Regions from separate parts of the Lysinibacillus sp. FSL L8-0126 genome, predicted to be linked through region 1. Evidence: riboswitches for the same ligand, from Rfam matches in the RefSeq annotation. Region 1 holds a riboswitch; each other region holds the start of a gene.
What was found. A riboswitch is a leader RNA that binds a small molecule or an ion and turns the genes downstream of it on or off. The one in region 1 is predicted to bind cobalamin.

Region 1 (7,901 bases):
CTTTCTCTAGCGCACCTTTTATTGCAATTGCCCCTAGATCACTTGCATGTAATGTTGATAATGAACCTCCAAATTTACCAAATGCAGTTCTTGCTCCTGCTAAAATGACAGCTCTATTCAAGTAAAACACCCCTTTTGTTTTACGTACTCGATGAAGTAGTATAGCATTTCATTGACTGAACGCTCGCTCGACTTCTATCGATGAAAAATGGGAGCTTGTTAGTTGCAACTCCCATTTCCATTTAATCTTATTCTACAAAACAATTTTTTATTGTGCAATTTATATTTTTCAGATAACTAAAATATTTCTACAATAGCGATCATTTTTCTGCGTTCGCTTCCGTATTCTCGTCCTGTTGAACATTTTCTACGGATGCTACCACTTCCTCTAATGTTTCTTCTTCAGCTTCCTCAGATGAAGGATCAACAGCCTTCACTTTTTCACCGAACACTGAACGCTCTAGTAATTCTGCTACATCGAATGTGCCAATAGAGTCTTCCACTTCTTTTGCCTTTGTACCATCCTCCAGCATTGTTAAGCAATAAGGACAGCCAGATGAAATAACGGATGCATTAGTAGCAAGAGCTTGCTCTGTACGAGCTACATTAATGCGATTACCAACATGCTCTTCCATCCACATTAAGCCACCACCTGCACCACAGCACATAGCAGTTTCGCGATTTCGTTCCATTTCCACAAGCTTCACACCCGGGATACCGCGTAGAATTTCTCTCGGCGCATCATAAACATCATTGTAACGGCCTAAGTAACAGGAATCGTGGAAAACAATTGTTTCATGAACTTCATAATTGAGTGCCAGACGATTTTCCTCAATCAACTGATTTAGTATTTCAGTATGATGATACACTTCGCCATTCCAGCCAAAGTCTTGGTATTCATTTTTAAAGATATTGTAAGCATGAGGGTCGATTGTCACTATTTTCTTCACATCATTTTTCTCAAACTCATCAATATTTGCTGTAGCTAATTCTTGGAATAAAAATTCATTTCCTAAACGACGAGGTGTGTCCCCAGAGTTTTTCTCTTTATTTCCTAAGATCGCAAACTTCACACCAGCTTCGTTTAATAGACGACAGAAAGCTAAAGCAATTTTTTGAGAGCGATTATCGAATGCCCCCATCGAACCAACCCAGAATAGATATTCCATTTCTTCGCCAGATTTTTTTAACTCTTTTACTGTTGGAATATGGATTGTTGGATCAAGATCACGCCAATTCTCTTTTTCTTTACGGTTTAAGCCCCAAGGATTCCCTTGTCGTTCGATATTTGTCATGGCACGTTGTGCATCAGGATTAACTTTTCCTTCCGTCATTGTTAGATAGCGACGTAGGTCGATGATTTTATCAACATGCTCATTCATTACTGGACATTGATCCTCACAGTTTCGACAAGTCGTACAAGCCCAAATTTCTTCTTCTGTAATCACATCGCCAATTAAAGATGGGCTGTAAATATCTTCAATTACTGCGCCTTCAGCACCAGCAGCCATCGCAAGCTGATTACCCTTGGTATTGGCAAAGAATTGATAAGGTACCCAAGGCTTTTGCTTTGTTACAACAGCGCCAGTAAATGTTAAATGATCACGCAATTTTACGATTAAATCCATTGGAGACAGCATTTTTCCTGTTCCAGTTGCAGGACACATATTGGTACAACGTCCACATTCCACACAAGAATACAGATCGAGCATTTGCTTTTGTGTGAAGTCTTGTATGCGTCCAACTCCAATTGAAGGCATATCCTCTTCACTTTCAGCATTTTCTCCTGCTTCTTCTAATGCCTCAAAATCGATAGGCGTTAATGTACCCACACGATCTAAACGATTCATGTAAACATTCAGTGGGCTAACAATTAAATGGAAATGCTTAGATTGTGGTACATACACAAGGAATGTTAATAGAATTAAAAGATGTGCCCACCACATAACATAAAACACTCCAGCAGCTACTGATGCAGGTAGGAAGCCAAATATAGCAGCAATGCTTGAAGCAACAGGCTCCGTATAAGTTAACCCCTCACCATGCCAGATTAATCCCATACCATTAGCGATTAATGTTGAGACCATTAAGCCACCAATGAAAATTAATACAAGACCGTTTTTCCATCCTCTTTTTAGACGCACTAGCTTTTCTACATAGCGGCGGTAAAATGCCCACACTACCGCAACTAAAATCATTAAAACTACAAGCTCTTGGAAGAACGTAAAGACACCATAGAAAATACCTAATGGCAGATGTGATCCTGGTGCTAGTCCTTTCCAAATTAAATCAATGGCCCCTAACTGAACCATCAAAAATCCATAGAAAAACATCACGTGAATTAATCCACTCTTTGGATCCTTTAATAGCTTGTTTTGACCAAATACATTGACCATAATATAGCGTAGTCGCTCTTTAACACTTTCATCAAACTCAACCTTTTTCCCCAATTGCACATACTTATAGCGTGTTTTCAACAGATAGAAGAACAATCCTACTGCATAAAGCACAACCACGACTGTTAAGACTATGTTAGCAATTAATAATGGACTCATGGTTGGTCCCCCCTTTAGTTTGTCGTAATTTTCTCTCTTTGCGGCAAATTTGCTAGTTCATACGGAAATGTGCGTCACTATATCAATATATTCCTATTCTAATAAATGAGTGAGCATTCAGTCAACATAAAACGGAAATATTTCTGATAATTTTATATTCTTACACTTTACAAGAAAAAAAGCCACCCTGAAATTTATTCAAAGTAGCATTTTTTTACTTTTCCTTTTTAAAATTTAATTAATAAAAGCTGCGACATTCACATAACAAGTTTATTTTTTGAAGACATTGCCACTGCGAATGTATTCAATATCTGCTACGTTTAATCGAGCATTTACAACACGTGCGGCTGCAAATAAATAATCTGATAATCGATTTAAATATTTTTGTACAACTTTCGGCACGTCCTCCACTTCTTTCATAAGTGTCACCATTTCACGCTCTGCTCGTCGTGCAACTGTACGAGCAATGTGTAAAGTTGCAGCTGCTGGTGCGCCACCTGGTAAAATAAAACGTTGTAATGGTGGTGCCTCATCTGATAAAGCATCTATACGAGCTTCCAGCACTTCAATCGGTTGCTCTGTTAATTTATAGTGGCGTTCTTTCATCACATTGGCAAGGTCACCACCAGCATCGAATAGTTCATGCTGAATTGTTTCAAGATCTGTTAAAATATCCTTAAAAAGTGCTTGATCTAATTCACTTACTGCCTTCCCGATAAAAGAGTTTAATTCATCAATCGCCCCGTATGTTTCAACACGTAAGCTATCTTTATCAACGCGTCCGCCAATTAGACTTGTTTTCCCCGTATCGCCTGTTTTCGTGTAAAGCTTCATTTCTCTCATCTCCTAAAACTGATTTTTATAATTTCTGATGGCCTGAACTGTTGTTTCATAAACACCCTTGGCAATCATTTTACCAACTTCCGTAATCGGGCCACCATACAGCATTTCTTCCCCTTTTTGAGTTGCTGCAATTAACAGACTATCTGTAGCAGTTCCTGTAGCAATAGTTCCACTACGCTCGTCACGAATATCTTCTGATTGCAAAGCTTTTGTTTTCGCCTCTGTAGCTGTCATCAGTGCCTGGAAAAATGCCTCCTCCGATAAACAGCCATTGATTATGATCCATGTATTGATAGTACCAATATATGGATCATCCTGTCTTTCGTGTACACGTGATACATCAACCGCATTGCCCACACCAGCTGTTACAGCTACTATCATACTGCCAAAAGGCGCTGAAAATTCATTGATGGCAACAAGAGCTGTTGGCACTGCTGTCAGCATCACAACAGTACTTGTTGGGGAAAAATTCTCTCTTTGCAAAAAATCACTAACTTCTCTTTTTACATCACTTATCACATAATCGCCAGGTACAGAGCGATTTAATAAGCAATTATGCCAGCCAATACCTGGGTTATGAACAGCAGAGGACACTGTTTTTAACGGAATCTCTGATTGAAGTTGAATATAGTGTTCCGTTATCATGAAATGGTCTTTTTTGATGACAGCTCGCTGCTGGTAATCAGTTGTTGCGGGCATCATTGTAATTTGAGGTTTTGGTATTTCAGGATGGGCATATGTAGCCACTCGTGCTTGATAAACTTCTTCAATTTGGGAGGCTATTAATACTTCATGCGGTACTCCAAGTGCTCTCATTTGCCCACCCTCCATAAGCAATAATTCATCACAATAGAGAGAGGCTAAATTCATATCATGTAGTACCATAACGACCGTTAAACCACACTCCACAGCTTCCTTCCTGACCATATCTAAGATTTGCCGTTGATGTGCAATGTCTAGATGATTGGTTGGCTCATCCAGCAGTAGAATTTCTGCTGTTTGCGCTAATGCCTGGGCAACAAATACTCTTTGTTGTTCACCACCCGATAAAAATTCTAACGGGGTGTGCTCATAGCGTTTCACACCTGTTTGCAGCATGGCATGCTGAACAGCCTGTTCATCCTGTTCAGACCAACTTGAGAAAAAACCTGTTTGATGGGGGTAGCGCCCTAGTGAAATGGCCTCCCTTACACTGTTTGAGAAAGCATTTGCATGAAGCTGTGGTAGTACAGCCATCTTTTGCGCCAAAGCACGGGCATTATAAGAAAGGATATTTTGTCCATCAATTGTGATTGTTCCAGCAGTAGCTGGTAATATCCCACTCATTACCTTTAATAATGTAGATTTCCCACTACCATTCGGTCCCAGAATACCAAGAATTTTCCCTTTTTCCACAGTAAAACTAATGTCCTTGACGATTGGTACATCTTCATAACCACCTGATAGATGTTCGACAATAATCATGCCCGTACCCCCTTACTTCTTCGTTGCTTATAAAAAATATAGGAGAAAACAGGTGCACCAATAAACGCCGTAATAACACCAATAGGTAGCTCTCTTGGCACAATAATTGTTCGTGCTACTAAATCGCAAACAATGAGTAAAGTTGCGCCATTGAAAAACGATAATGGCAATAAATGACGGTGGTCAGAACCCCAAATCATCCTTGTCATATGCGGTACAACTAATCCTACAAAGCCAATTGTGCCAGAAACCGCTACAGCAGCTCCCGTTAACATGGAGCCACCCGCTAAAATCAAATACTTACTACGTTTTACATTGACACCTAAATGCTTCGCGCGCTCTTCACCATATAACAAAACATTTAGCTCTCGTCTTTGCGTCCAAAGCATAATGGAACCAACAATAACAAATGGCGTGATCATTTGGACATATGGCCATCCACGCATTGACACAGAACCTAGTAACCAGCCAATTACTTGGCGTAGCTCTTCTCCAGATAAAGCGATCATTAATGAAATGAGAGAACCTAGAAATGAGCTAAAAATAACACCTGTTAAAATTAACGTTTCCATCTTCAATGAACGGTCTACCATTCTAGCGAAGCTCATGACCACTACCATCGTGATGATTGCGCCTATCATACTAAAAGTGGGTAGGGCATACAAGCCTACGACCGGTATAGATATACTAAAAAAGATCGTAATAACAGCACCAACAGATGCCCCCGATGAAACGCCTAATGTATATGGATCTGCCAATGGATTTTTTAACAACCCTTGGAAAGCTGCTCCAGCAATGGCCAGAGAAGCTCCCACTAGTCCCGCTAACAACACGCGTGGCAGACGGATTTTCCAAAAGATATTAGCAGCCGTTTCATCAACTGCTTGATTCCATAAAACTTCTAACGGAATATGAACTGAGCCTATCGCTACGCCACACCAGATACTAATGACAAGAAGCGTACATGTTAGTACATAGGCTAGTGCTATTTTTTTCACTTAAATACCTCTGGATAAATAGCTTTTGCTAATTCTTCAAGACCTTCTCCTAAACGAGGACCTTGACGACTTGTTGTACTTTCATCTACTTGAACGATTGCCTTATTTTTCACGGCATTAACAGTATCGAAACCAGCACGTTGTGGTATTTTTGTTAAAATATCTGGTACATAATGATATGTCACAACGATGACATCTGGGTTTTTCGCAATAATTTGTTCTGAACTAATTTCATACCAATCCTTCGCATCTGCCGCTACGTTTTCTGCATGAATCATGTCCAGCATAGCATTCATAAATGTGCCATTACCCGCCGTATAAATAGTAGGTTCATCCGATGCTTCGACTAGCACTTTTTTGGGTTCGACATCCTTTACTTTTGTCAGAACATCTTCCACTTTTTCCTTCATATTAGCAATAATTTTTTCAGCCTCTGGTAATTTCCCTGTTGCACGACCAAGCAGCTCAATCGTTGTGTAAGTTTCATTAAAGTCTTGTGCATTTTTTACAACAAATACTTTCAAACCTGCTGACTCAAGCTGTTCAATCGCCGCTTCTGAAAGGGACATGCTAGATTCATGCGAAAACACGATATCTGGCTTTAAGGCAATAATTTTTTCAATATTGTACTCCATGCCCCCAACTTTATCCTTTTCAGCGACTTCTGGTGGATAATCATCATTGTCTGTCACCCCAACTATTTCATCATTTAAACCAAGTTCAAATAATATCTCTGTGTTACTTGGAATAAGAGAAACAATTTTTTCAGGCGGTGCTTCAAGTGTAACATCCTTGCCAATGGCATCTGTTATGGTCATTGGGAATGTTGCTTCATCCACCTGTGGAGTCTCTTGCTGTGTTTGCTGCTCCGTAGCTACTGGCTTGTCATTTTTGGCTTCTTGCCCGCATGCTGCTAACAAACCTACTGCTAAAAATGCTGATAATCCTATTTTCCAAAATTTCTTCATATGAATCCTCCTTTGTTGATCCGTGCGTCAATTGGTTAGAAATATTTTCTCCATCAAAATAAGACCCCTCATCTTCGAATGATGAGGGGTCAAAATCGCACCAAAAAACTGATACAAAATCCACCACCCTATCCTCGTAGGCTGTCATGTCTATACTATAAAGGCAGGTCTCCTGGCTCGTGCTTATTGCGTTTTTCAAGCCTTCCCGAAATCTTCAGTGGCATTATTTGAAAAAACTCACACTTACAGTGGCGGGACCGCATCGGAATTACACCGACTTCCCTTTTCACTTTACTTAAGTAAAGAACCTTTATAATATTCAGTTGATTTCATTATACATGAAAATAAAAGAAGTCGCCTCCATTCCAGACGACTCCTTGGCAATTATACAATTTCAGAAAAATATTGTACGGTTTTCATTTGTGCACCTATTTGTCGCAATGACCACGTTTGCTCTAAATAGATATCCGCTAGCTTTTCGTACTTCCCGCCAAATTTTAGTGCCCATTCCACCGCTACAACACTTTCATAAAGATGGCCCATCTTTTTCGCTATATCTTTTGCTTCAAAAGTTTTAGTTGCTTCATCTAAAGCGCTAAAAATTTGTAGTGTAGCCGCAAGATTTACCAACTGCTCTTCCACAATTCGCACTAGTGGACTATCCGCTAGCTTCTCTAGCCTTGTCTCCATTTCACGGACAAACAGTTCATGTGCATGGAATTTATCCACTAAACGAATAAGTTCTAAAGCCAAAATATTTGCCGTCCCCTCCCATACCGTCAATACTTGTGCATCCCTTAGTAAGCGTGGTGTCACAAAGTCTTCAATATAGCCATTACCACCATGTAATTCAATCGCTTCACTAGCATAATGAACGGCTTGCTCTGCCGTTTCCTTTTTCATAATGGCAATATATAAACGATTCATAATGAGATCTTGTTGTGTTCCCTGCCCACTTGTCACTTTATCGTATAATTGAATAAGATCAAATACTGTCGCTACTTCCACATGCAGCTTAGCAGCAAACTTCCCTAATGTATCCTGGATCATTGGGTATTGTGTTAAGGGCTTGC
Region 2 (7,901 bases), 1.7 Mb from region 1:
GAATATAATAAAAATCTTAAAAGAATAAAACAACAAAAGACCAGGTCCATTTTTTTCCTGGTCTTTGTTGTATTTCGGAGAGAAGATGTAGTAGTTGTAGTAGATTTATAAAATGATGTCGTTATCTCGAGATAGATTGTTGTACTTCCTGGCGTAATGTTTTCGTTGCAGCAACCATATTAGCCAAAGCTGCAACAGTTTCAGTTTCTTTTCTTGTTTTTAAACCACAATCTGGGTTCACCCAAAATTGATGGGGATCTAACACCTGTAAACTATCTCTCATAATAGTTAGCATTTCTTCATTGCTTGGCACACGAGGACTATGAATATCATAAACGCCTAAGCCAATGCCCTTTTGATAAGGTTGCCCTTGCAGTGATGTAATGAGCTCCCCGTGACTTCTTGATGTTTCAATGGAAATCACGTCTGCATCAAGTGCACTAATCGGTTCGATGAAATCGTTAAATTCGCAGTAGCACATATGTGTATGGATTTGTGTTTCATCTTTGACACTAGCTGTAGCCAGCTTAAAGGAATTAACAGCCCATTCTAAGTAAGCTCCCCATTCTTCTTTTCGTAGCGGTAAACCTTCTCTTAGAGCTGGCTCATCCACTTGAATAATTGAAATACCTGCGTTTTCGAGTGCCTCAACCTCTTTGCGAAGTGCTAATGCAATTTGATAAGCGACATCTTTACGTGACAGATCGTCTCGTACAAAGGACCAATTTAATATCGTCACTGGTCCTGTCAGCATACCTTTTACAAATCGCTTTGTTAAGCTTTGAGCATAGGCTGACTCTTTTACAGTTATCGCTGAAGACCACGCAACATCTCCATAAATGATCGGTGGCTTGACACAGCGTGAGCCATAGGAAACGACCCATGCTTTTTTTGTAAAGGCAAAGCCAGTTAGCTTTTCACCAAAGTATTCGACCATGTCTGTACGCTCAAATTCACCGTGAACGAGTACATCGATATCTAGTTCCTCTTGTATCGTAATCCAGCGTTTTGTTTCCTGCTCTATAAATGCCTCGTAGGCTTCATTCGATAATTGTTTTTTACGCCAAGCATTACGATTCCTTTTCACCTCATCAGATTGTGGGAAGCTTCCGATTGTTGTTGTTGGGAATAGCGGTAACGCTAACGCTTGCTGCTGCATCTTTTGACGCTGAGCAAATTCACTATGTCGTTCAAAATCTTGCGTTGTCACAGTTTGAACTGCTTGATGGATCAACTTGTTTTGACGGATTGGATGGTTTTTTAGAGCCTCAATTGCCTTCATACTTTCAGAAAAATTATGCTGTAAGATACCCTCTGTATCTCGTCTACATTTAGTTAGCTCCGTGATTTCTACAATCTTTTCATCTGCGAAGGCTAAGGCATGCTTCAGAACAGGGTCAATCTCATTTTCAAGAGCAGTTGTGATCGGTACATGTTGTAGATTGCTGGATGGTTGAATCCATAGCTCTGCTGCATTACTTAAATGCTCAATTGCCTGAATTGTAGCATTGACCTCCGCTAAGTTGGAACGCCAAATATCACGTCCATTAACAACCCCGACTGCCAATACTTTGTCCTGAGGGAAACCATATTGACGAAGTGACGCCATATTTCCTTTATAGCCATGAACAAAGTCTAGGCCAAATCCTTCTACAGGCAATGTAATCAATGTTTCATAGTTGCATAATGCTTCAAAATAAGTTTGCAGCATGATTTTCGCTTCTGGAACCGCAACGGCTAACTGGTCGTAAATCTCTTGCACAAGCTTGATGTCTGCTGGATCAAGGGTTGTGACAAGTGATGGCTCTTCTAGTTGAATCCAATTTGCACCTGCATCTACTAATTCTTTTAATACTTGTGTATAGAGCGGTATTAGAGCTAATAAGTATTCAACCTGTGTGAATTTGCTATAGCCTTTTGTTAACTTGCAGAATGTATAGGGACCAATCAATGTTGGCTTTGCAATAATACCGTACGTTTCTTTCGCCTCTAAGAAATCGGCCAACACTTTATTTTCTGTTAGTTTCAAGGCCTGTCCCTCGTATTCAGGAACAATATAGTGATAGTTTGTATTAAACCATTTTGTCATCTCACTAGCTACAGCTGTTTTATTCCCTCTTGCTACGCTGTAGTAGGTAGATAAATCTACTTTCCCTCCCTGCCAGTTAAAGCGTTTTGGGATGAGACCAAACATTAATGCTGTATCTAACATTCTATCGTAATACGTAAAATCGCCAACTGTCACCATGTCGATGCCAAGCTGTAGCTGCTTGTCAATTCTAGCTAAACGGATTTTTTTTAAACTATCCTCAAAATCCTCTTCAGAAAGCTCGTTGCGCCAAAATGCTTCTAATGCTTTTTTCCATTCGCGATCTTCCCCGATATACGGGTAACCAATGAGTGTGCTTGTATAGGTCATTTTTATATCTCCTTTTCAGAAAAAAATAAAAAGCCATTTTCCAAGGAGGAGAATGGCTGCTAGTTGAAATTTTTAATGCTAAAACAATACGAAAAAAGTATCTACTTTCGCATAAATCATTTGTTATCGCACAGTGCCGATTTGGTCACTTTTCACCACCTATTTCCACGTAGGTATTTGGTGTGTACTAGAAATTGGCAGGTCTCCTGGCTTCTCATCAACACGCCTCACAGCCTTCCCGGTTTCCCAGTGGCCTTTGTGATTTGCTCCGAATAACAGTTGCGGGACAGCGTCGGATTTGCACCGACTTCCCTTTTAAGCCAAACTTTCATTTGGCACCAATTCTTACACATTATTCAATTATGCTCCTACTATAACATATCTTTCAGAATAGTAGAAATAATTTTTATACGATTATCTAAATTATTTCTATAATTATTGTAGGGATTGGTTTAAGAAGATAAGGCTACATTGTATTCCATAAAAAAATTTGTTACTATAAAAATACAATTATGAGAGGACTGATGAATGGACAATGATGAACTAATCTATATTTTTATTTGAAATGAATCACTTCAAACGACAAAATATAGGATTAGTCTATCCATTTTTAACAATCAGTTTGCGTTTATTTGTCATGATGTCATTGGCAAATAAAGTTTATTCAGTGAGAGACTAATCCTTCCAATATCCAATGGGGGGATTTTTTCTTGCTCTCATAGTTTATTCTGTATCTTTCATCTACCTAATAAAGGAGAGAAAAAAATGAGCGATTCTGAACCTATTGTGACGCATGTGATGCTCCGTATAAGTCGTTAGCATCCATCAACTTATACGGAGAAATTTAGCATAGATGGATGTACCGACTTTGTATAAAAGAAAAATGATTTGCTATACAAAGGAGGAATTATCATGTCAATGATACAAGTACAAGACTTAACGTTTTCTTACCCAAGCAGCTTTGATTATATTTTTGAGGGTGTCAACTTTCAGATTGATACAGATTGGAAACTTGGATTTATCGGTAGGAATGGTCGTGGGAAGACAACATTTTTTAATTTGCTATTAGGGAATTATGAGTATAGTGGGAACATCATTTCTTCAGTAGAATTTACTTATTTCCCCTATCCTGTTTCAGACCCAAATAAATATACGTACGAAATTTTTGAAGAAATTTGCCCTCTGGCAGAAGATTGGGAATATATTCGTGAAATAGCCTATCTAGATGTCGATGCTGAGGTCATGTATCGCCCTTTTCAAACATTATCTAATGGAGAGCAAACAAAGGTGTTGCTTGCAGCGCTCTTTTTAACAGAGGGACAGTTTCTATTAATTGATGAGCCAACCAATCATCTCGATACAGATGCACGAAAGACGGTCTCTGATTATCTACGCAAGAAAAAAGGATTTATTTTAATTTCGCATGACAGAGCCTTTTTAGATGGCTGTGTTGATCATATTTTATCGATCAATAGAGCCAATATTGATGTTCAAAGTGGTAACTACTCAACTTGGAAGTTAAATTTTGATCGACAGCAGGAACATGAAGAAGCAACTAATCAACGTCTGCAAAAAGATATCGACCGTTTAACGCAGTCTTCCAAGCGTTCGGTAGGTTGGTCTAATCAAGTGGAGGCTTCCAAAAATGGAACTACGAATTCGGGTTCTAAGCTAGATAAAGGCTTTGTTGGACATAAAGCAGCCAAGATGATGAAGCGAGCAAAGAACTTGGAATCTAGGCAGCAAAAAGCGATTGATGAAAAATCAAAACTGCTAAAAAATGTTGAAAAAACGGAATCTTTAAAAGTACAACCATTAGCATTTCCATCAAAAGACATGGTTGTTGTAACGGATGTATCAATTCAGTATGACGACAACTTTGTGAATCAGCCTATTAGCTTCAAAGTGGCGCAAGGTGATCGCATTGTTCTCGATGGCAAAAATGGAAGCGGAAAAAGTAGTATCCTACAGCTGCTTCTTGGCAAGCCTATACAGCATACAGGCTCTATACATTTAGCTGCTGGCCTTATTATCTCCTATGTTCAACAGGATACTGCTCATTTGAAGGGAGCATTATCGGATTTTATTGAAGAGCATGCTATAGATGAGACGTTATTTAAATCTATTCTGCGAAAGATGGACTTTGAGCGGATTCAATTTGATAAAGACATCTCACATTATTCAGGTGGGCAAAAGAAAAAGCTGTTGATTGCCAAAAGTTTGTGTGAAAAAGCACATCTCTATATTTGGGATGAACCCTTAAATTTTATTGATATTTATTCGCGCATGCAGATTGAAGAGCTTATTCAAAGTTTTAATCCTACAATGATTTTTGTGGAGCATGACCAAGCCTTTCAACAAACCGTAGCAACGAAAACAATAGCTTTGTCATAAAGGAATCATTTAGAGAAGAGTCCATTTTCAAAATGGATTCTTCTTTTTAATGAAACCAAGTGACACCTTTATTATTTTTATCTTTAACTATAAAACGTTTAATAATTTTCTGTGATCGACGCACACTATAAAGAAATATTTTATAGAAAGGCTAGCAATCCCATGAAAAAAATCGCTACTTTAATGACTATAGTCACTATTTTGATTATGCCCAGTAAGATTTATGCACAAAGCGAACAAGCTGATGAGAAACTCATCACTGATACATTGATAACAATCCTTAATCCATTTATAGAAAAGGAAATTGACCATTACTACGGCTATCCTAAGCAGTATGGCTTGTATGATGCGAACATTTTGAACGTTATTAGGGAAAGTCAGTTTAGCTTTAGGGTTAACGTTCAAGTTACTACTTTTGAACATGCCCATTCCCCACCGTATAGCAAGGAAATCATTACGTTTGAAATCAGTCCAACTGATGTGAACACCCTTCACTATAAACATGAGGCAGATAATGTAGAAAAAGCAATAGATGCATTCTATCGCACAACACTTTTAGACATACAGCAGAGCTTTAATTTGAATTTAGCCTCGTTCATTTCCTATCGATACAATCAATTGCAATACAAGGCTGAAATAAATAATGAAATGAAGCCTCTTGCTACGATTGCAGATGAAATAGCAAACAATATTTTATTTCCTGAGCGAAAGATACCCTATAAAAATGTAGTTGACCCTGTCACCTTTATCAAAGACAATACAGGCTATATGCTCTTTAAAAGGGCAGATGGGACCAATGTAAGCTATCAGCTGCAAAAGAAAGACGGCACATGGACCGTAATAAATAAAGCAAGTAAGCCAGGTAAGAAAATGCAGCATCAATTACCCTGGTATATATAAAGAAGAATGGGAAATTTAATTTTTCCGATTCTTCTTCTTTTGTTAAATAATTTTATAATTAACATTTTTTCTATCATCCCATTTGTGGGAACTCCTTAATGCTAAATCTTTATTATCTTTATCGTTTGCATGAGTCCATTCCACATTATTGAAGGAAAATATTAAGCATTAAAATTTTTCTGAGAAAGTGTTATGATCAGAAAGGATTTATGATTGATGGAGGATTTAAATGAAGGTTGATTTTGAAGAATTATTACATGGTGTTTTTTCATCTTTGCATGCGATAGAAGGCGTAAAGTCTGTCGATTGCATTCTTGAAGTTTTAAAAGATCGAATTGTTTTTCCAGAGATTACTATTTTGATACTGAATGCTAGGTTTGAATTGGTCTATTTGTTTAATGAACAGAAAGTAGTGTTTAAAACGTTAAGAGAAGCTTCGATTGATTCAAATTATATAGAAGAAATCAATTTAATTAATCAGCATTGTAGTTCCATTGAAGGTATTCTAAATGATTTTATTAACACAGATACACTTAAGAATTATTCTTTAAGCCTTCTTTCCTTAAAGTATAAAGAGAAAATTCCGAATAGTTAATATTGTGACAGAGATAGCGTTATAAAAAATGGAATTTGGTAAGAGTTTCTTCTACCAAACTCCATTTTTTAACTCGCCAAGTATTACCATTTATGTTGAAAAAAGATGGTTTGTGCAATGCCAATAAAATATGCTGATTCCGCAATAATATGATTTAACATAACTTTTGCTGTTACATGCATAAGTCCTGATCTATAGAAATAGAGCTTTCAAAGACAGTCACAACATGCTGGGGCTATCAAACCATGCATGTTTTAATAGCTTAATCCCCTTGTCAATCTCTTCTACCCCTAAATTTGCAAATCCAAGCAAAACTTTTGCGTGCTGTATGACGGAAGGATTGGCGTAAAAAATAGAGGTTGGGTATACTTTTACACCTACCCGTTTTGCTGTTTCAATTAGTTCTTCTTCAGACATTTTATTATTTGGTTCGAGTAGAATATGTAAGCCACTACTAGCCCCATGTATTTTCACGTTATCCCCTAATATTTGATGAATGGACTTTAGTAAAGCCTCATATCTTCTTTTATAGCCATTTCGTGTTTTATTCAAATGTCTCTCCCAATGCCCACTTTCCATAAATAACTGTAAGGTATGCTGATGAAGTCTCGATACAGTTTGAACATAGTAGTTGTTGTTATTAAATAAAAGGGTTAATTCCCTTGGTAAAACCATATAGCTTAGCTTGATGGAAGGAATCAATGATTTTGAAAAAGTGCCCATATAGATGACGCGGTCATTCGAATCTAATCCTTGTAGAGCAGGTATAGGTTTACCTGCATATCGAAACTCCCCATCATAATCATCCTCAATAATATAAGCATTTTCATCCTTGGCCCATTCTAATAATGCTAGTCTTCTTGAAATCGGCATGACCGTTCCGATGGGGAATTGATGGGAAGGGGTGACATAAACAGCCTTGACCCTACTATTTCTTAACTGGCTGATATGAATGCCATGTTCGTCGAGAGGGATAGGTTTCACCTTTATACCATGATCCTTAAACAAGTAACGAACGCGATAATACCCTGGATCTTCCATAGCAAAAAGCTCATTTCTTCCAATTAAATGACATACGATGCCCATTAGAAATTGCAAACCTGCACCAATGACAATTTGGTCTCCTTGGCATTGTACCCCTCTTGCTTCATAAAGATAGCTTGCAATGTAATTCCTTAATTCAAGCTCCCCTTGCGGATCTCCATATAAAAGCAGATGAGCCTGCTCTTCATTCAGGCTTTGCAGTGTTAATGTACGCCATATTTTATAGGGGAAATCTTTTAAATTGATATCTCCATAATTAAAGTTGTACCTAATTGAAGGTAGTTGTTGTTCTTGCGGAGTTGCTAACTGCGGCTCAAAATGATTAGAACTTGTTTGAAAATAGCCCCTTTCGAGTTCTACAACATAAAGCCCCTCTCGTTCTTTACTAATTACATAGCCCTCTGCAAGGAGCTGCTGGTAAGCTGCATCAACCGTGTTGCGACTAATCTGTAAATGTTTAGCTAAGCTGCGCTGAGACGGCAATTTGGTTTGAGCTAAAATATTTCCATTTTGAATTTCAGCTTTTATATAGCTATATAACTGAAGATA
Region 3 (7,901 bases), 1.6 Mb from region 1:
AATTCGTCATGACGGCCACCAGCGTTTAACATTTATGAAGGCTATCAAGGGCGTTTTACATGTTCGGGATGAATTTTCGTTTGAAGAAGTGACAGAAAAAGTGACTGAAATTCGCCTCTATAATGGCAGTCGCTTTGATACCGTCCAAAAGGTTGAAGCGGGAGAGATTTTTGCTGTTAAAGGACTTAGTCAGGCCAATATTGGAGACCGCATCGGCACTACTATGCTGTCACAGCCCTATGAGCTTGTCCCAACGCTACAGGCAAAGGTTCAATATGAGGGCCATCAGCATATCAAGGAAGTGTTACAAATTTTCCGTTTACTAGAAGCAGAAGAGCCTTCCTTACGTGTGGTTTGGCAGGAAAAGTTCCAGGAAATCCATGTGCACATTATGGGCGTTATTCAGTTGGAGGTACTGATAGAAGTGTTAATGAAGCGTTTTTCATTAACGGTCTCCTTTGGCGAGCCCCAAATTTTATATATGGAAACCATTGTGACGACGGTGACAGGCTATGGTCATTTTGAGCCCCTCAAGCATTATGCAGAAGTTCATTTACTAATGGAGCCCAATCCGCGAGGAATAGGTAATACATTTAGCAATGCCTGCCATGCGGATCATTTATCGGTAGGCAACCAACGCCTTGTTGAAAAGCACCTGTTTGAGCGTGATCACCATGGCTTACTCACAGGCTTCCCTCTGACAGATGTTCATTTTACACTGCTAACAGGTCGCGGACATAATGAACATACATCGGGCGGCGATTTCCGAGAAGCTAGTTTCCGTGCGCTACGTCAAGGACTTGAGCAAGCACAGAACATCCTGCTTGAACCTTATTATCGCTTTAAAATGAAGGCTTCGAACGACTTTATCGGCCGCATGATGAGCGACATACAGCAAGCTGCTGGTACATTCGATGACCCCATCTTATCCGAAACAGATGTTGTGCTAACGGGACGAGCGCCCGTCGCCACCCTAATGAGCTATAGCACAACCTTTGCGGCCTATACCAATGGTAAGGGCGCACTCACACTCCAATTTGATGGCTATGATGTATGCCATAATGCAGAGGAAATTATTTCGCACATTGGCTACGATAAAAATGCCGACCCAGAATACAGCTCCTCCAGCATCTTTTGTGCGAAGGGCAAAGGATATTCTGTTCCTTGGCACGAAGCACAAGCAGCCATGCATTGTCTGTAAGTAGGTGATCCTGCCCGCGCGAAGCCGTTTGCTTGCGCGGGTGTTTACTTGCTTTGAGCGAGAATATTTACCCTGTTTGCGCGAGTATTCCTTGCTGGAGCGAGAGTATTTCATCTGTTTCCGCGAGTATTCGCTGCTCGAACGAGAGTATTTCATCTGCTTCCGCGAGTATTCGCTGCTCGAACGAGAGTATTTCATCTCCTTCCGCGAGTATTCGTTGCTCGAACGAGAGTATTTCATCTCCTTCCGCGAGTATTCGCTGCTTGAGCGAGAGTATTTCATCTCCTTCCGCGAGTATTCCTTGCTCGAACGAGAGTATTTCATCTCCTTCCGCGAGTATTCGCTGCTTGAGCGAGAGTATTTCATCTCCTTCCGCGAGTATTCCTTGCTCGAACGAGAGTATTTCATCTGCTTCCGCGAGTATTCGCTGCTCGAACGAGAGTATTTACCCCCTCCCTTCAAATAAATAAAAACAAGCCCTCCGTTTGATGGAGGGCTTGAGTTTATAATGCACCTACTGCTTTCTTTGTAGGACTGTGCACAAGGTATGCAGGCTCGACAATCACGTAGTCATGCGTGTTTGTGAAATCAACTAGCACTTTACCAGGATAACTTTTTAAAATTTGCAGTTGATCAATTAATTGCAGCAATAGCTCGTGACCGTTGCCACGTGGATGCCAGTTGAAATGGTAATCATTTAATGCCTGAACCGCTTCAATAAATTGGGCATATTCCTGCTGCACAAAGGCTATTAACTTATCATGTTGAGGCGCTAAATCGTGGATATATGTTTCATAAAAACGCATCACAATCGAGCATAATACATCATTGACACGCGCTGCACTTAAAACAGGCTTTGGCTCCAGTGACAGGCGGTCAAGGTTGGGCTTGGCACGTGTGGAATCAATGCGTGTAATTAAATGGTATGACTCCCCGTTAACCTCATAGACAATCGGGTTAGTCGGCATATACATCATAAAGCTATTGGTCTTCGTTTTCAGTTGATCGGTTACCGCTGCCTTCGCGAAAAGATGCCCGTCCACATCCCCATTTTGTATCCAAATAATTTCTTTATTATATAAAATTTGCTCAAAGAAGCGATCATTGCGGATCAGCTTCGTTGCTAATAATTGGTCAATCAATGATTCGACCGCCATTCTTGTTTTCGCTTTCTTGGCAACTTCTGTGCGTGGCTGCTTACAAATGGTCATATCTAAAGAAGTCATACATGCATCCCCTTTACGTACATAATGTCAAAACAAAAAGGATTTCCTACCATTTTTGAGGAAATCCTTCGCTTATCTTCGTTCATCACCCAATGCCAAACAAACCCTAAGTATGTGTAAATGAGCCCGATTGCGAACCCCTTCATTTACTTTGGGCGTTTGACGTACCGTGACGAACAGAGCATTCTGTTTTGTCAACATGCCACCTCCTATTCCTCGTAGGTTACTGGTGTGTACTCGTAATAGGCAGGTATCCTGACTCATGGTCATTGCCACTTTTCTCCTTCCCATCATTTGACAGTGGTTGCTGAAAAGTCGCTCACATTTACAGTTGCGGGACAGTGTCGGATTCGCACCGACTTCCCTTTTAAGCAAATTGCACGCAATTTACACCTATTACTACACGCTATTCAGTTGGTAAGGAAATTTGCGAAAATTCTCTATTCCTTAGCTAATCATTGTAAAGTATTGTATGTCCAAAGTCAATTTATGCTAAAAAATACTAATTATTTCAAAATAATTCCATGTAAAATGGATGCATAGAATACTAGGTTTTCCTCATGTCACACTGAGCATCACTTTAATTGCTTTCTGTAAAGTGATAATAAAGTTATTTCTAATCAAAAAATACAAAAATTATATTATTAAGAAGGCTCTTTAAAGTTGTTTAAATCTTGTTCAACTAGCCCCGTTAGTTCAACAACTTCCTGAAATCAATTCTTGTGTAGTTTTATTATAGGTAAGAGATAGGTTCGTAACCGTGTTTGCTAATTAACTTTATCATGTTGGGATTTTCTATCGAGTCAACACTCACAAATATTTCAGAATGTCCTAAACTCTTTGCAATATTTTCTCTATACCTCATTAAGTCTGAACCTATACCATTACCACGATAATCCTCTTTTACATATAGGTCACTTAATTTAGGAAGCAAAGTACCTTTTAATTTAAGAACTCCAAAACCTAATATAAGTGCGTCTTGATATTATTCCTTTTTTGCAAATTGCTTTAAATAATTCGTGAATAGATCTTTATTATTTCTACTATCATAAACCCGATAAGTCGTTTTCATTCGCTAATCTGATTATGTAGTTCATGGTTACTGCCACTTCCCTATTCTTTAATAAATCACTATTATAAAATTTCTTCTTCAACAATATGCACCGTTCGTTAAATAAACAAAAGGACGGTCAAGCACCTTTTATTTTAGAATTTTCTCTAGCTATTCTTAATCCCTCTCTACCATTTAGATATTGAAAGTTAAACTATTTAACAAAGTGGGTAAATTTAAGCCCCATTATTTATTCTTCACATATATATGTATTGAACTGACCTCGATGTTATTGAAAAGCGACTGCTCTATTGAACGATTGCCCCCTGTCAGTCCAATAACAAGTTTTAGGTGTGACGTATAGTAACTTTCCCTTCTTTATTTTCTTCGTGGTTCCATTCAACTTGAATCTCAAATGTTCCATCTTGAAAAAATAAAGGAAATCTTCTCCGTATCGATGGCTGCATAGGAAGTTTATATGCGTTCTCTATATCTACCCAAACCGCTTTCCCCTCTGGAGCATCTTTCAAGAGTTCACCCTCGAAATCCTTTGTTATGTAATTAAATATCATATATCTATCTTTTGCGACTGGATTAACATATTCATAAAGCCCTTTATAAATAAGGTTTCTAACTTCTAACCCCGTTTCTTCTTTTACTTCTCTGATAGCACTTTCTACAATACTTTCAGGAAATTCAACTTTACCACCCGGTGGAATAAAACCTTTGAAATTGTCGTGCTGTCTATCCAGAAGTAAAACCTTCTCTTCACTTTGAATCATACACACCGTCCATATTTTATAATTAATAGAATTACTCATAATTCACTCCATCTTTTTTAAATAAATATTACCATATATGTGTCCTTCTTAGTTAAACAACTTCATTATCTCTTAACACCTTCTCTACATTATGTGCCTGTTTCGTAATCGGAACTGGAATCCCTTACACCCTTCACAAGGTATTTCCTCATCTTTATCATCCTTTCTTTGCACAACAAAAAAGCCTCGCATAAATGCGGGCTTTTAGTACCATACATTACGTCCCCAAAACATACTGCGCTAAAACACTTTGCACTTTGTAAATATTCGTCGCCTTGTTGAAGTTTTTTTGAATCGGTAACGAACTACCTGACACCCATATTTTGAGCTCTGCATCTAAATCAAATGTCCCGGCTGTTTCTACTGAAAAATGAACGATATTTTTATAGGGGATGGAATGATATTCGGTTTTCTTGCCAGTCACCCCTTGCTTATCGATAAGGATTAATCGTTTATTCGTAAAAATAAACGTGTCTCTTATAATTTTATAGGCATTTTTGATTGTTTCGTTTGGAATCAATAAATCACGGACCTCCTCCTGTAATTTTTCTAAATTCACCTCGCTCGCATTGCCGATTAATCCATCAAATAAGCCCATCTCCTGGCCCCTTTCATTGTCATTTATTTAATGTATTACAAAGAAGATAGCGCTACGACAGGAAATAATGGTTTTATTGAGTCTATAAAGGCGAAGCATTGCACGTAATCATAGGCTCTCTACTAGCTATTGTTTAGGCTGTGATGAAGAGAGGGCAAGCTAGTTAAGGTTAGCATCTCTTTTGGTAAGGTAAATAGCGATTTTTTTAAAGAGGATGGGAATGAAGAATCACTCAAATTATTCCAAGAAGCGATGGCAACAGCTGTCAAAAATGAAGGTGTTGTCAATATGGTGTAAATAGAGGATACGGCTAGAAACAAATATGGCTATCACCTTTGGTAAGGTGAAAAAGGACAAATCAGTAGCTGAATGTAGGTTAAGGTTACGCATACAATCTACGTGATCTCTAAGGATTTCACTAAGAAATTAATTACGTTGGTCCGCCAATAAAAAACACTTCCCATTCTAATGACAGGAAGTGCATTTCAAATTACTTATCTATCGCCTGAAACCACCTTTGTGCATAGCTATCTGTGGAGGCAAAATCATCTTGTTCTTAGCTAGCTATTCAGGGCTAAAAAACCTTGAAAATATGTTTTTCTTGCTTAAACCTGAAATTGATTTGTTAGCTTTTGTAAATTATCAGCTTGTACGCTTAAATCCTGTGTCACATGATTGACAGCTTGCATTGAGGCTGTTTGCTCATCCATTGAATGTAAAACAGCCTCTGTATAATACGATAGCTTACCCATACCATTAGCAATCGTTGTCACAGAGGAAGCTACTTCATTGGCACTGCTAGAAAGCTGTTCAGCTGTTGTTGAAATATCCTCAAGCTGGCTCGTCATTTGACTAACATGCTGTGAAATCGTGCCAAAGGATTTTGTTGCCTCATCAATGACATAGACACCCTGCTGAACATTTTTTAAATCCTCCTCCACTGAGGATGCTACCTGTTTCGTGTCAGTTTCAATGCCCACTACTAAGTCCACGATTTGTGCAGCAGAATGCTTGGATTGCTCTGCTAATTGACGCACTTCCTCTGCCACAACTGCGAAGCCTTTCCCATGTTCTCCAGCTCGAGCTGCTTCAATGGCGGCATTCAATGCCAATAAATTCGTTTGGTCCGTAATAGCTGTAATCATCTCAGTCATCGATTTAATATCTGTCATTTTATTGGATAATTGCTGCATGAGTCCGCTCGTTTTTTCGGTTGAAGAAGAAATAAATTTCATTTGTTCCTTCGCCACATGTAAAATATTCGCTCCATTTCCTGCAATCTCATTGGCATCTTTTGCATGATCAAACACATCCTGAGTGGCTTCCGTAATTCGTCCGATTCCATCGACAGTTTCTTGCATAGCATTAGCACTATCATTGGCAGATTGTGCCGCTTGCTTCAAGCCCTCTGACGTTTTCTCCATTTGTTGATCGACTTCTTCCACAGCTACCGTAATTTCATTCGTACTTGCGGATAATTCTTCGATGCTTGCTGATAAATCTGTAGAGCTGTGCGCAATTTTTTGTGTCATTGTGCGTAATTGTTCCTGCATCTCTAAAAAGGATTGCGCTAGCTGAGAAATCTCACTCTTGTCACGAACCTCGATGACAACTGTATCTAATTGGCCTGCCGTAATACCCTGTGCAGCCTCTGTTAATTGTTTGATAGGCTGTATCACTTTGTAATGAACATATACGGTGTAAGCTAATGTAATGGCTATTCCTACGATGGTTAATACAGTCGAAAGCCATTCTAATGTCGTTACATTGGCTAAATCAATAAAGAGAATAATAATCATTAAGACATTTAAAACTGCAAAGCCAAGTAAACTCTTTTTTCGTAAACTCATTCCAAATTCCCCCAACTAAAATATGTCTTCCATACCATTATTATAGTTGAAAAATCCTAAAAATCATAAGGATACGCTCTCTTTTATAAGAACAAAGACACAAGCCTATTGATGACTGCATAAAAAAAGACTATAGACAGCTCGTAAAGCATGTCTACAGTCTTGATGTTGGAATTATTTTAAATTCATGATACTAGAGCCAGCAATACCTGGGTGTGTCATTTCATATGGATCTAATATTAAGTCTAATTGTTCGTTTGTTAAGACACCTTCTTCAATGCAAAGCTCACGAATAGAACGACCTGTTAGAATTGCTTCACGCGCAAGACGTGCTGCTACTTCATAGCCAATATGTGGGTTGACAGCCGTTAGTACCCCTACACTTTTCTCTACATATTCTTTCATGCGTTCTTCATTTGCTTCGATGTCTTTTAAGCAATTTTCCGTAAACGCACGGAAAACATTATTCATAATGCTAATGGACTGAATTAAGTTAAACACTAAAACAGGCTCCATTACGTTTAATTCTAATTGTCCAGCTTCAGATGCTAGTGAAATCGTATGGTCATTACCAATCACTTGGAAGGCAACTTGGTTCAGTACCTCTGGCATAACTGGGTTGACTTTACCTGGCATAATCGAAGATCCTGGTTGACGAGCTGGTAAAAGGATTTCTCCTAAGCCTGCACGAGGACCTGAAGCCATTAAACGTAAGTCATTAGCGATTTTAGACATATTAATCATACAGATTTTTAAAGCGCCTGATACTTCTGTATAAGCATCTGTATTTTGTGTTGCATCCACTAAATGTGTCGCACCTTTTAATGGTAAACCAGAAATTTCAGCAAGATGCTCATCAACGGATTTAATGTAATCTGGGAAGGCATTTAAACCTGTTCCAACAGCCGTTGCACCCATGTTCACGTCATATAAATTTGGACGTGTTTGACGAATGCGTACGATATCACGGTTAATCACGCGGCAATAAGCTTCAAACTCTTGTCCTAAGCGAATTGGCACGGCATCCTGTAAATGCGTACGACCCATTTTAATGACATGTGCAAATTGCTCTGCTTTTTGATGGAAAACCGATTGCATATAATCCATCGTTACTAATAATTCATCTATTAAATTTAAAACAGCGATATGAATAG
Region 4 (7,901 bases), 980 kb from region 1:
TTAAATAGACATGAAATAGTATAAAAGTTATGCCGAAAATGCTAAACTTTAAAAGGCTAAAATAAATATAAGAACATTTGATTAAAATAGAATCGTTCAAGTGATTACATAGAATATCTAGAGCGAAATTGACAGATGAAGGGGAATGAAAATCAGTGGGTAAGCGCAATAAATGGCGTAAGTCGATGGTGCTAGCATTAGCACTAGCTGGCGGCTTATTATTTAATACAATTCAACCAACAGAAGTACATGCCGAAGAAACTTCTCAACAAATGATTGAGAAAAAGGCTGAAATTGATGCACAAGTTAAAAAATTACAAGAAGAATTAACAAAGTTACAACAAGAGATCGACGCAAAGGTGAAAATATTTAAACAGGTACAAGCTGATATTAAAGAAGTGGATGCTAGTATTGTTGAAACACAAAAACGTATCGAGCAACGTTCTAAAATTTTAAGTGAGCGTATGGCTGCATACCAAGCACAAGATAATACTGTAGGCGTTTATTTAAATGTCGTTCTTGAAGCAAAAAGCTTTGCCGATTTAATGGATCGTGTCGTAGCGGTCAAAACATTAATGGATGCTGACCAAGAATTGGTAGATCAACAGGAAGCAGATAAAGCAAGCTTAGAGCAACAAAAAGCTACATTAGATGAAAAACAAAAAGAGCTTCAAAAGCAATTCCAAGAGCTTCAACAAAAGGAAAGCGAAATGGAAGTGAAAAAGGCTGAAAATGAAGCGAAATCACTTGCATTAAAAGCTCAAATTGCAACGAAACAAGAAGAAGAACGTTTAGAGGCAGAGCGTAAAGCAGCTGAAGAAGAAGCAGCCCGTTTACGTGCGCTACAAGCAGCAACTCCAGTTGTACAAGCAACTCAAAATAATGATGGCGGCGTGCCACAAAAAATTGTTATGGGCTCAGGAGCTGGTACGGCTTCTTCAGGAGATGCTATTTCAACAGCTAAACAATTCCTAGGACGTCCATATGTCTGGGGTGGTAGTAACCCATCGACAGGCTTTGACTGTTCAGGTCTTGTACAGTGGTCATACAAACAAGCAGGTGTTTCTTTACCACGTACAGCATCACAGCAGTATTTAGCAACTCAACGTATCTCAGCAAGTGAAGCACGTGTTGGAGACTTAGTATTCTTCAGCTATGGTTCTGGTGTAGCTCACGTAGGTATTTACTTAGGGAACAACACAATGATCGATGCTCAAAACAATGGTATCGTAATTGAATCACTTGATTGGTGGAATCAATACTTAGTAGGCTTTGGTCGTATTCAATAAGCCTCTATATTTAATAGACGATTGACATGATGAAAAGGTCATCTTTGTAGAGAAAAAATATACAAAGATGACCTTTTTTATTTTGCTTTAGTGTTCATCTACCTCCTTTGTCGAGGAGAGATGAACACTTATTTTGCATCTCCAGTGGTTTAAGAGGAGCATTAGAGGTAAGCTCGAAGCGTAATGACTTTGCATTAAATTTTAAAATTTAGCTTAATGACACCTGTTTCTTTTAAGGCAATAAAGAAAATGATAACAAATGGGCCAACGAGTAAACCGATGATACCAAATAACTGTAGACCAATGAACATGGCAATTAATGTTGGCAAAGTGGATAAGCCAATGTGGTCGCCCATTAGTTTAGGCTCGACGACACGACGAATAATAAGTAAAATAGCAGCTAAGATGAATAATTTTACAGCGATAGCTGTGTTTCCCATTAATAGATGGTATAGTCCCCATGGGGCTAATATAATAATGGACCCTAGGAAAGGAACGATATCTATTAACCAAATAATAATGGTCATCGTAACTGCATATTTCGGTTGGATTAATAGTAATCCAATAAGTGTGACGCCACCTATGATAAAGCTTACAAATAAGTGTGCCTTCATATAACCGAATGTTGCATCTTTTAAACGATTTAAGATGATTTTTATTTTCTTTGCTGTGTTAGGCTTTAAATATTTATAAGTGATTTCCTTTAATTTGGGCAAATCAAGCATAAATAGGAATAAAGCAATCATATAAACGAGAAGACTGATAAATAGGCTTGGAATCTCTGAAAAGAATGCTGAAACTTTGTTATAATTAAAGAAGCTTAAAAAGGATTCTTCAACTTTCTTTATGAAATCCATAGTGGTTTTTTGAAGCGAAGCACTTACTTCAGGTGGAAAGTCCTCTGTGTATTTAGAAATATTTTCTTGCATATGAAGCCACATATCTGATAGCTTGGAAATATAATAGGGAGCTTGCTTTGACAATATAATTATTTGCGACATAATTTGTGTAATGGATATATAGCAAATAATAGAGATAACAATAACACTCACTATGTATATAAAAGCAACTACAATTTTCCTTGACATTTTCCATCGCCTTTTAAAGAACATAACAATGGGTTCTAAGAAAAATGCACTGACACCAGCAAGTATTATAGGCATGGATACAGGGATTACAAAATAGGCAGCTACAAGTAGAGAAAGAATCACAATCAATCGGAAAATCATTTTCCTAGCATTAAATTTATTCATAAACTCACCTTCTTTGAGAAAAAAATTAAGTTAAGTGTACCATAAATCAAATTTTATTACGTTCTGAAACAATAAAGGTAGGGATAAATTATGGAGAAAGAGATTTTGCAACTTTTTAATAATCTAACAGAGCATGACCGCGATATTGAATCTTACGAGGAACTAATAAAAATTCTGCAGGAACCCGTAGATTGGACATATGCAGTCTGGGAACAGCTTGTACAAGCACTTACATACAAAGATGGTCATGCACGTGCACGTGCTGCACAAATTTTATGCGCCTTAGCCGCAAAAAGTGACCCAGAAGAAAGGGTATTGGAGGATTTTTTAAAGATTTGGGCTGTGACTTATGATGAACGATCCGTTACAGCTCGAAATGCATTACAAGCTATTTGGAAAATTGGGCTAGCAGGTCAAGTACAAAGTGACTTAGTGGTGTCTTATTTAGCAAAGAGATTTCAAACTTGTTTAGATGAGAAGCATCCGACTCACATTCGCCATGATATTATTGTATCTTTTAAAAAGCTATATGACGAGACAAGTGACATAAAGTTATTAGACATTGCCCATCGTTTAATTAATGAAGAGCAGGACGTTAAATCTAAACAGAAGTATAAGTCAGCCATCCGTTCAACGTAACGAGATGGTGTTTTTTGTGCAAATTATTTGGTAAATTATTGAATAGTCAACTATAATAAATGAAAAAATAAAAGGGGTTAAGACATGAGCATTTATAATTATTTAGTACGAAAACCTAATGGTGAAATTTTATCCATGGAAACATATCGTGGAAAAACGATGCTAATTGTCAATACGGCGAATCAATGCCGATTTACATATCAATTTGATGACTTACAAAAAATGTATGATAAATATGGGAAAGATAATTTTGTCGTTCTAGGATTTCCTTGCGATCAATTTGGTCATCAAAATCCTGAAGATGGCGAGGAGACTACGCATCTTTGTAAAGTGAATTATGGCGTTACCTTCCCAATTTTTGAGCTTGTACAAGTAAATGGAGAGACTACCCACCCATTATTCAATTATTTAAAACATGAAGTGGATTTTCGAGAGTTTGGCAAGGCGAGCATGCAGGAAAAAATGCTTGCTGAGGCAATTGTTCAACTTGCCCCTAACTTTTTAGATGGTCGTAATATTCGCTGGAACTTTACAAAGTTTTTAGTAGATGCTAACGGCAAGACCGTTGCACGCTTTGAACCAACAGATTCACAACTTGATATTGAACAGGCAATTGAAACTATACTATAAAACAGTTTTGTTTATCTTATTCTTTAGAAATGGTGACGATCCATTCAAAGCACAGCTATTTTTTCCTATTAATATATGATAAACTGCTTTACAAGTGAATTATTCTTGCAGAATAAAGGTGCTAACAAGCATAATCGGGAATTCGGTGAAAAACCGAAGCTGTTTCCGCAACTGTAAGTACAGCTAGTATAAAGGTTTACCACTGTCTTAACAGAGATGGGAAGGTACTTTATCACACATTCGTTTTTTATGTAATGAACTGTACAAGCCAGGAGACCGACCTTTGTTTGAACGTATAAAAACTTCTCGGAAGCTAGGAGGATATACGGCAAATACATAGGCTATGTCATGTTAATTTGGCCATTATTATGTTATTTTCGTCGTTCCTTTGCGTAAAGGAGCGGCGTTTTTTTATGCAAGAATTTTCATAATGAAAAGTGGGGGGATCGCAAGTGAAAAAAGATGCACGTTATTCTTGTTATCCATTTATGCGTGAAAAAGCTTCGACGGTTGATTTTGAGATTCGAACAGACAGTCTGACTACGCATTTGGGAGTTGCTTTAGCTGCAGTTAAGAAAGAGGATGTACAAGCTGTTGTAGAAGATTTAATGATTATTTTACCTATGGCCTACCATGTCAATGGCTCGGTTCGTGGAAAACTAGCCGTAACAGAAGAGGATCTTGCTTGGCTAAGTGAGCGCTATGATTTTTATGTTCGTCATGTGAAGGAAGAGATACAAAACTTTGTCTTACCTCAAGGTACAGAGGCTGCCGCTGCTCTACATCTTTGCCGTAGTGAAGCAAAAAAATCATATCGTACATTACACAAAGTATCGGATGAACGAGAGGTTCCAGCTATTCTTTTTGATTATTTAGGCCTATTAGCCAATGTGTGCTTCGTTATGGCTGTCTTTATGAATCAACAAGCAGGGATAGCTGAAATACCATTTATTAGTAAATCATATCCGATGAAAAAGAAAAAGGAGAATAATAATGAAGAAATTATTTAATGTTCAATGGCTAACAGTACTCTTCCTTGCAATGATTTTAGCAGGTTGTGGTACTTCGGTAGATACTAAAAATAAAGACGCTTCACAGGATACACAACAAACAGAGCAAACAAACTACAAAGTGACAGATGATCGCGGTGTAGAAATAGAGTTTAAAGAAGTACCAAAAACAGTTGTATCATTGCAACCAAGTAATACAGAAATTTTATTTGCTCTAGGTGTTGGTGATAAAATCGTAGGAGCAACTGAGTATGATACTTACCCAGAGGAAGCACAGAAAATTGAACGGGTTTCTGATTCTGTGAATTTTAACAGTGAACGAATCATAGCGTTGAAGCCAGATGTTGTTATAGCTTATACGATTGGTGATAAGGAAGCAATGAAACCACTTGAAGATGCTGGGATCAAAGTGTTTGTTATTCAATCAGCAGCTACATTCGATGATGTTTATGGTGACATCGAACAGATCGCAGCTGTAATGGGTGTTGCAGATAAAGGAAATGAAGTAAACGAAGAGATTAAAGCGAAATTAGCTGACGTTAAAGCAAAGGTGAAGGAAGTAAAAGCACCGAAAAATGTTTATTTAGAAATTAGTCCTAAGCCCGATATTTATACAGCAGGCTCTGGTACTTTCCAGCAAGAAATACTAGATGCAGCCAATGTTAAGAATGTTTTTTCTGACTTGAGCAGCTGGGCACAAGTTTCTGAGGAAGATGTCATAGTGAAAAACCCAGATGTTATTTTAACGACAGTAAACTACACAGAGGATCCAATAGGTGAAATACTTGCACGTGATGGATGGAATACAGTGACAGCAGTTCAAAATAAAGCAGTACAGACTCTTGATACAGATATCTCTAATCGACCTGGCCCACGTATTGGGGAAGCCGTAGAACTAGTAGCAAAGGCTGTCTATCCAGAGTTATTTAAATAAGAAACCATTCAAGGCTAGCTGTATACTGACAGCTAGCCATTTTTATGTGGGTTGTTATTTCCTAGTGTGAAAATTGGAATTAATTGAGTTAGTTCTATAAAATAAAAGTAAGAGTGCTCGATAATTTTAGGAGGTGTAGTAATTGGAACAGTTAGAGACAAAGATAATTCCATTTGAGGCAGTTTATAATTTTCGAGATATGGGGGGATATAGGACAAGGGATGGGCGCATTGTCAAGAACGGTTTATTTTACCGCTCAGCGGCTCTTGGGAAAATGACGTTGGCGGATAAAGAGCTATTTGAAACATTAGGGATTAAAACCATTTTTGATTATCGTGATAATAATGAGGCACACCATAATCCTAACCCTATGTTCTCACACGCTCAATATATTCAAATACCAGCGAAGGGCAATCATACATTTGAAATGCCTACAAATGCTGGTGGTAGAGATTTTTATAAAGCAGTAAGCCCCGAAATGTTCCGAGATTTTTATGCACAGATGCCGTTTAATAATCCTTCTTTTAAAGAGTTAATGAAAACCATACAAAATCCTGACAATTTGGGTCTTGTCCACCATTGTGCAGTTGGTAAGGATCGCACAGGTATAGGGGGAGCTCTTATTTTGCTAGCCTTAGATGTACCAGAGGAGACGATTATGGAAGACTATTTAAACACGAATATCCATTTACGTCCAATGGTAGACAGAATGGCACAGGCTATTCAACATCAATATAATGAGCAAGAATTACAGCAATTCTATGCATTAATGTCTGCTCGAGAAGACTATTTACAAGCAGCATTGGATGCTATGGATTACCATTATGGCTCAAAGACTAAGTTTTTAGAGCAGGAGTTTGGCCTAACTATTGCTAGACGAGAGCAATTGCAAGCTTATTGCTTAACATAACAATGACCCCTTTCACATATCTGTGTGAGAGGGATTTTTTATGTGGAAGCGCTGTCTTCCTATAAACCTCTTTACAGTCTGAAAATTTATGATAAGATACAATAGATTTTTAAGAAAAATATAGGAGAAGTGAAAGTATTGGCAGAGACAATGAAAGAGACAAATAAGTTAAGTCTATTCCATTTAACATGGCCTATTTTCTTAGAAGTATTTCTATTTATGTTAATGGGATTAGCCGATACTTTTATGCTCAGTGCTTTATCAGATAATGCTGTATCCGGAGTAGGTGCAGCCAATCAATATATCCATATTGCGATCTTGATTCTTGAAGTGGTAGGGAATGGTGCATCCATTGTCGTTTCACAGTATTTAGGTTCAAGACGTTTTTTTGAAGCAGCGAAAATATCGGCTTTAGCTGTCACAATGAATTTGGTTGTTGGACTGTTAATGAGTATTCTATTTTTCTTCTTTGCAAAACATTTAATGACTATGATGAACTTGCAGGGAGAAGTACTTCACTATGCACAAAGTTATTTAGTTATCATCGGGAGTTTTATTTTTCTACAGGCTATTATTAATGCACTTGCTGCAATTATTCGTGTACATGGTTGGACGAAGCAAACGATGTATGTATCACTTGGCATGAATATCTTGCATGTTGTGCTAAACTATGGTCTGATTTTTGGGAATTTAGGTTTACCAGAGCTTGGTGTAAAAGGAGCGGCTATTTCTTCGGTCATTAGTCGAGGATTAGCTGTACTAGTGTTTTTCTGGTTGCTCTATCAAGTGATGGAAGTACGCGTGAAGCTACACTATTATTTTGATTATTCTAAGGAATATGTAAGGAAAATATTAAACATTGGTTTACCTTCTGCCTTTGAACAGGTACTTTATCAGTTTTGTCAGATTGTCTTTTTATATTATGCGACATATTTAGGAGCAGAAACACTGGCAGCACGACAATATGCTATGAATATTTCGATGTTTACGTATTTATTTGCGATTGCCATTGGTACAGGAACAGCTATTATTATCGGACGTCATGTGGGGGCAGGGAAGAAGGATGAGGCATACCATCAACTATGGATAAGTGTCCGTGCGGCATTTGTTTTTACGATTATTATGGTTGCAGTCGTTACGATTTTCCGCAAACCACTCATGCATGTTTTTACCGATAATCCAGATATCATTACTATTGGAGCATCCGTGTTAGCCTTCAGTATTTTGCTAGAGACT

Region 2: it holds a riboswitch for cobalamin, as region 1 does, so the genes downstream of both, metE (5-methyltetrahydropteroyltriglutamate--homocysteine S-methyltransferase) here and MHI34_RS04395 (ABC transporter substrate-binding protein) in region 1, are expected to answer to the same signal.
Region 3: it holds a riboswitch for cobalamin, as region 1 does, so the genes downstream of both, MHI34_RS19415 (hypothetical protein) here and MHI34_RS04395 (ABC transporter substrate-binding protein) in region 1, are expected to answer to the same signal.
Region 4: it holds a riboswitch for cobalamin, as region 1 does, so the genes downstream of both, MHI34_RS09295 (hypothetical protein) here and MHI34_RS04395 (ABC transporter substrate-binding protein) in region 1, are expected to answer to the same signal.

What each region holds. Positions count from the first base shown of each region.
Region 1 is NZ_CP152028.1:916,772-924,672, forward strand. Features, by position in the region: gene MHI34_RS04370 (acetyl-CoA C-acetyltransferase) at 1-121, opposite strand, end outside; gene MHI34_RS04375 (heterodisulfide reductase-related iron-sulfur binding cluster) at 321-2,555, opposite strand; gene MHI34_RS04380 (cob(I)yrinic acid a,c-diamide adenosyltransferase) at 2,826-3,389, opposite strand; gene MHI34_RS04385 (adenosylcobinamide amidohydrolase) at 3,402-4,862, opposite strand; gene MHI34_RS04390 (iron ABC transporter permease) at 4,859-5,860, opposite strand; gene MHI34_RS04395 (ABC transporter substrate-binding protein) at 5,857-6,828, opposite strand; cobalamin riboswitch at 6,973-7,155, opposite strand; gene MHI34_RS04400 (acyl-CoA dehydrogenase family protein) at 7,213-7,901, opposite strand, start outside.
Region 2 is NZ_CP152028.1:3,866,190-3,874,090, forward strand. Features, by position in the region: gene metE (5-methyltetrahydropteroyltriglutamate--homocysteine S-methyltransferase) at 122-2,419, opposite strand; cobalamin riboswitch at 2,598-2,777, opposite strand; gene MHI34_RS18695 (Lsa family ABC-F type ribosomal protection protein) at 3,332-4,813, shown strand; gene MHI34_RS18700 (DUF3888 domain-containing protein) at 4,976-5,713, shown strand; gene MHI34_RS18705 (hypothetical protein) at 5,943-6,308, shown strand; gene MHI34_RS18710 (PLP-dependent aminotransferase family protein) at 6,528-7,901, opposite strand, start outside.
Region 3 is NZ_CP152028.1:4,023,261-4,031,161, forward strand. Features, by position in the region: gene MHI34_RS19405 (translation factor GTPase family protein) at 1-1,201, shown strand, start outside; gene MHI34_RS19410 (hypothetical protein) at 1,293-1,667, shown strand; gene MHI34_RS19415 (hypothetical protein) at 1,705-2,427, opposite strand; cobalamin riboswitch at 2,655-2,839, opposite strand; gene MHI34_RS19420 (GNAT family N-acetyltransferase) at 3,161-3,361, opposite strand; gene MHI34_RS19425 (8-oxo-dGTP diphosphatase) at 3,826-4,299, opposite strand; gene MHI34_RS19430 (PH domain-containing protein) at 4,517-4,897, opposite strand; gene MHI34_RS19435 (methyl-accepting chemotaxis protein) at 5,503-6,747, opposite strand; gene aspA (aspartate ammonia-lyase) at 6,922-7,901, opposite strand, start outside.
Region 4 is NZ_CP152028.1:1,895,095-1,902,995, forward strand. Features, by position in the region: gene MHI34_RS09275 (C40 family peptidase) at 156-1,289, shown strand; gene ytvI (sporulation integral membrane protein YtvI) at 1,484-2,542, opposite strand; gene MHI34_RS09285 (hypothetical protein) at 2,633-3,181, shown strand; gene MHI34_RS09290 (glutathione peroxidase) at 3,266-3,811, shown strand; cobalamin riboswitch at 3,911-4,111, shown strand; gene MHI34_RS09295 (hypothetical protein) at 4,264-4,821, shown strand; gene MHI34_RS09300 (ABC transporter substrate-binding protein) at 4,805-5,755, shown strand; gene MHI34_RS09305 (tyrosine-protein phosphatase) at 5,898-6,665, shown strand; gene MHI34_RS09310 (MATE family efflux transporter) at 6,816-7,901, shown strand, end outside.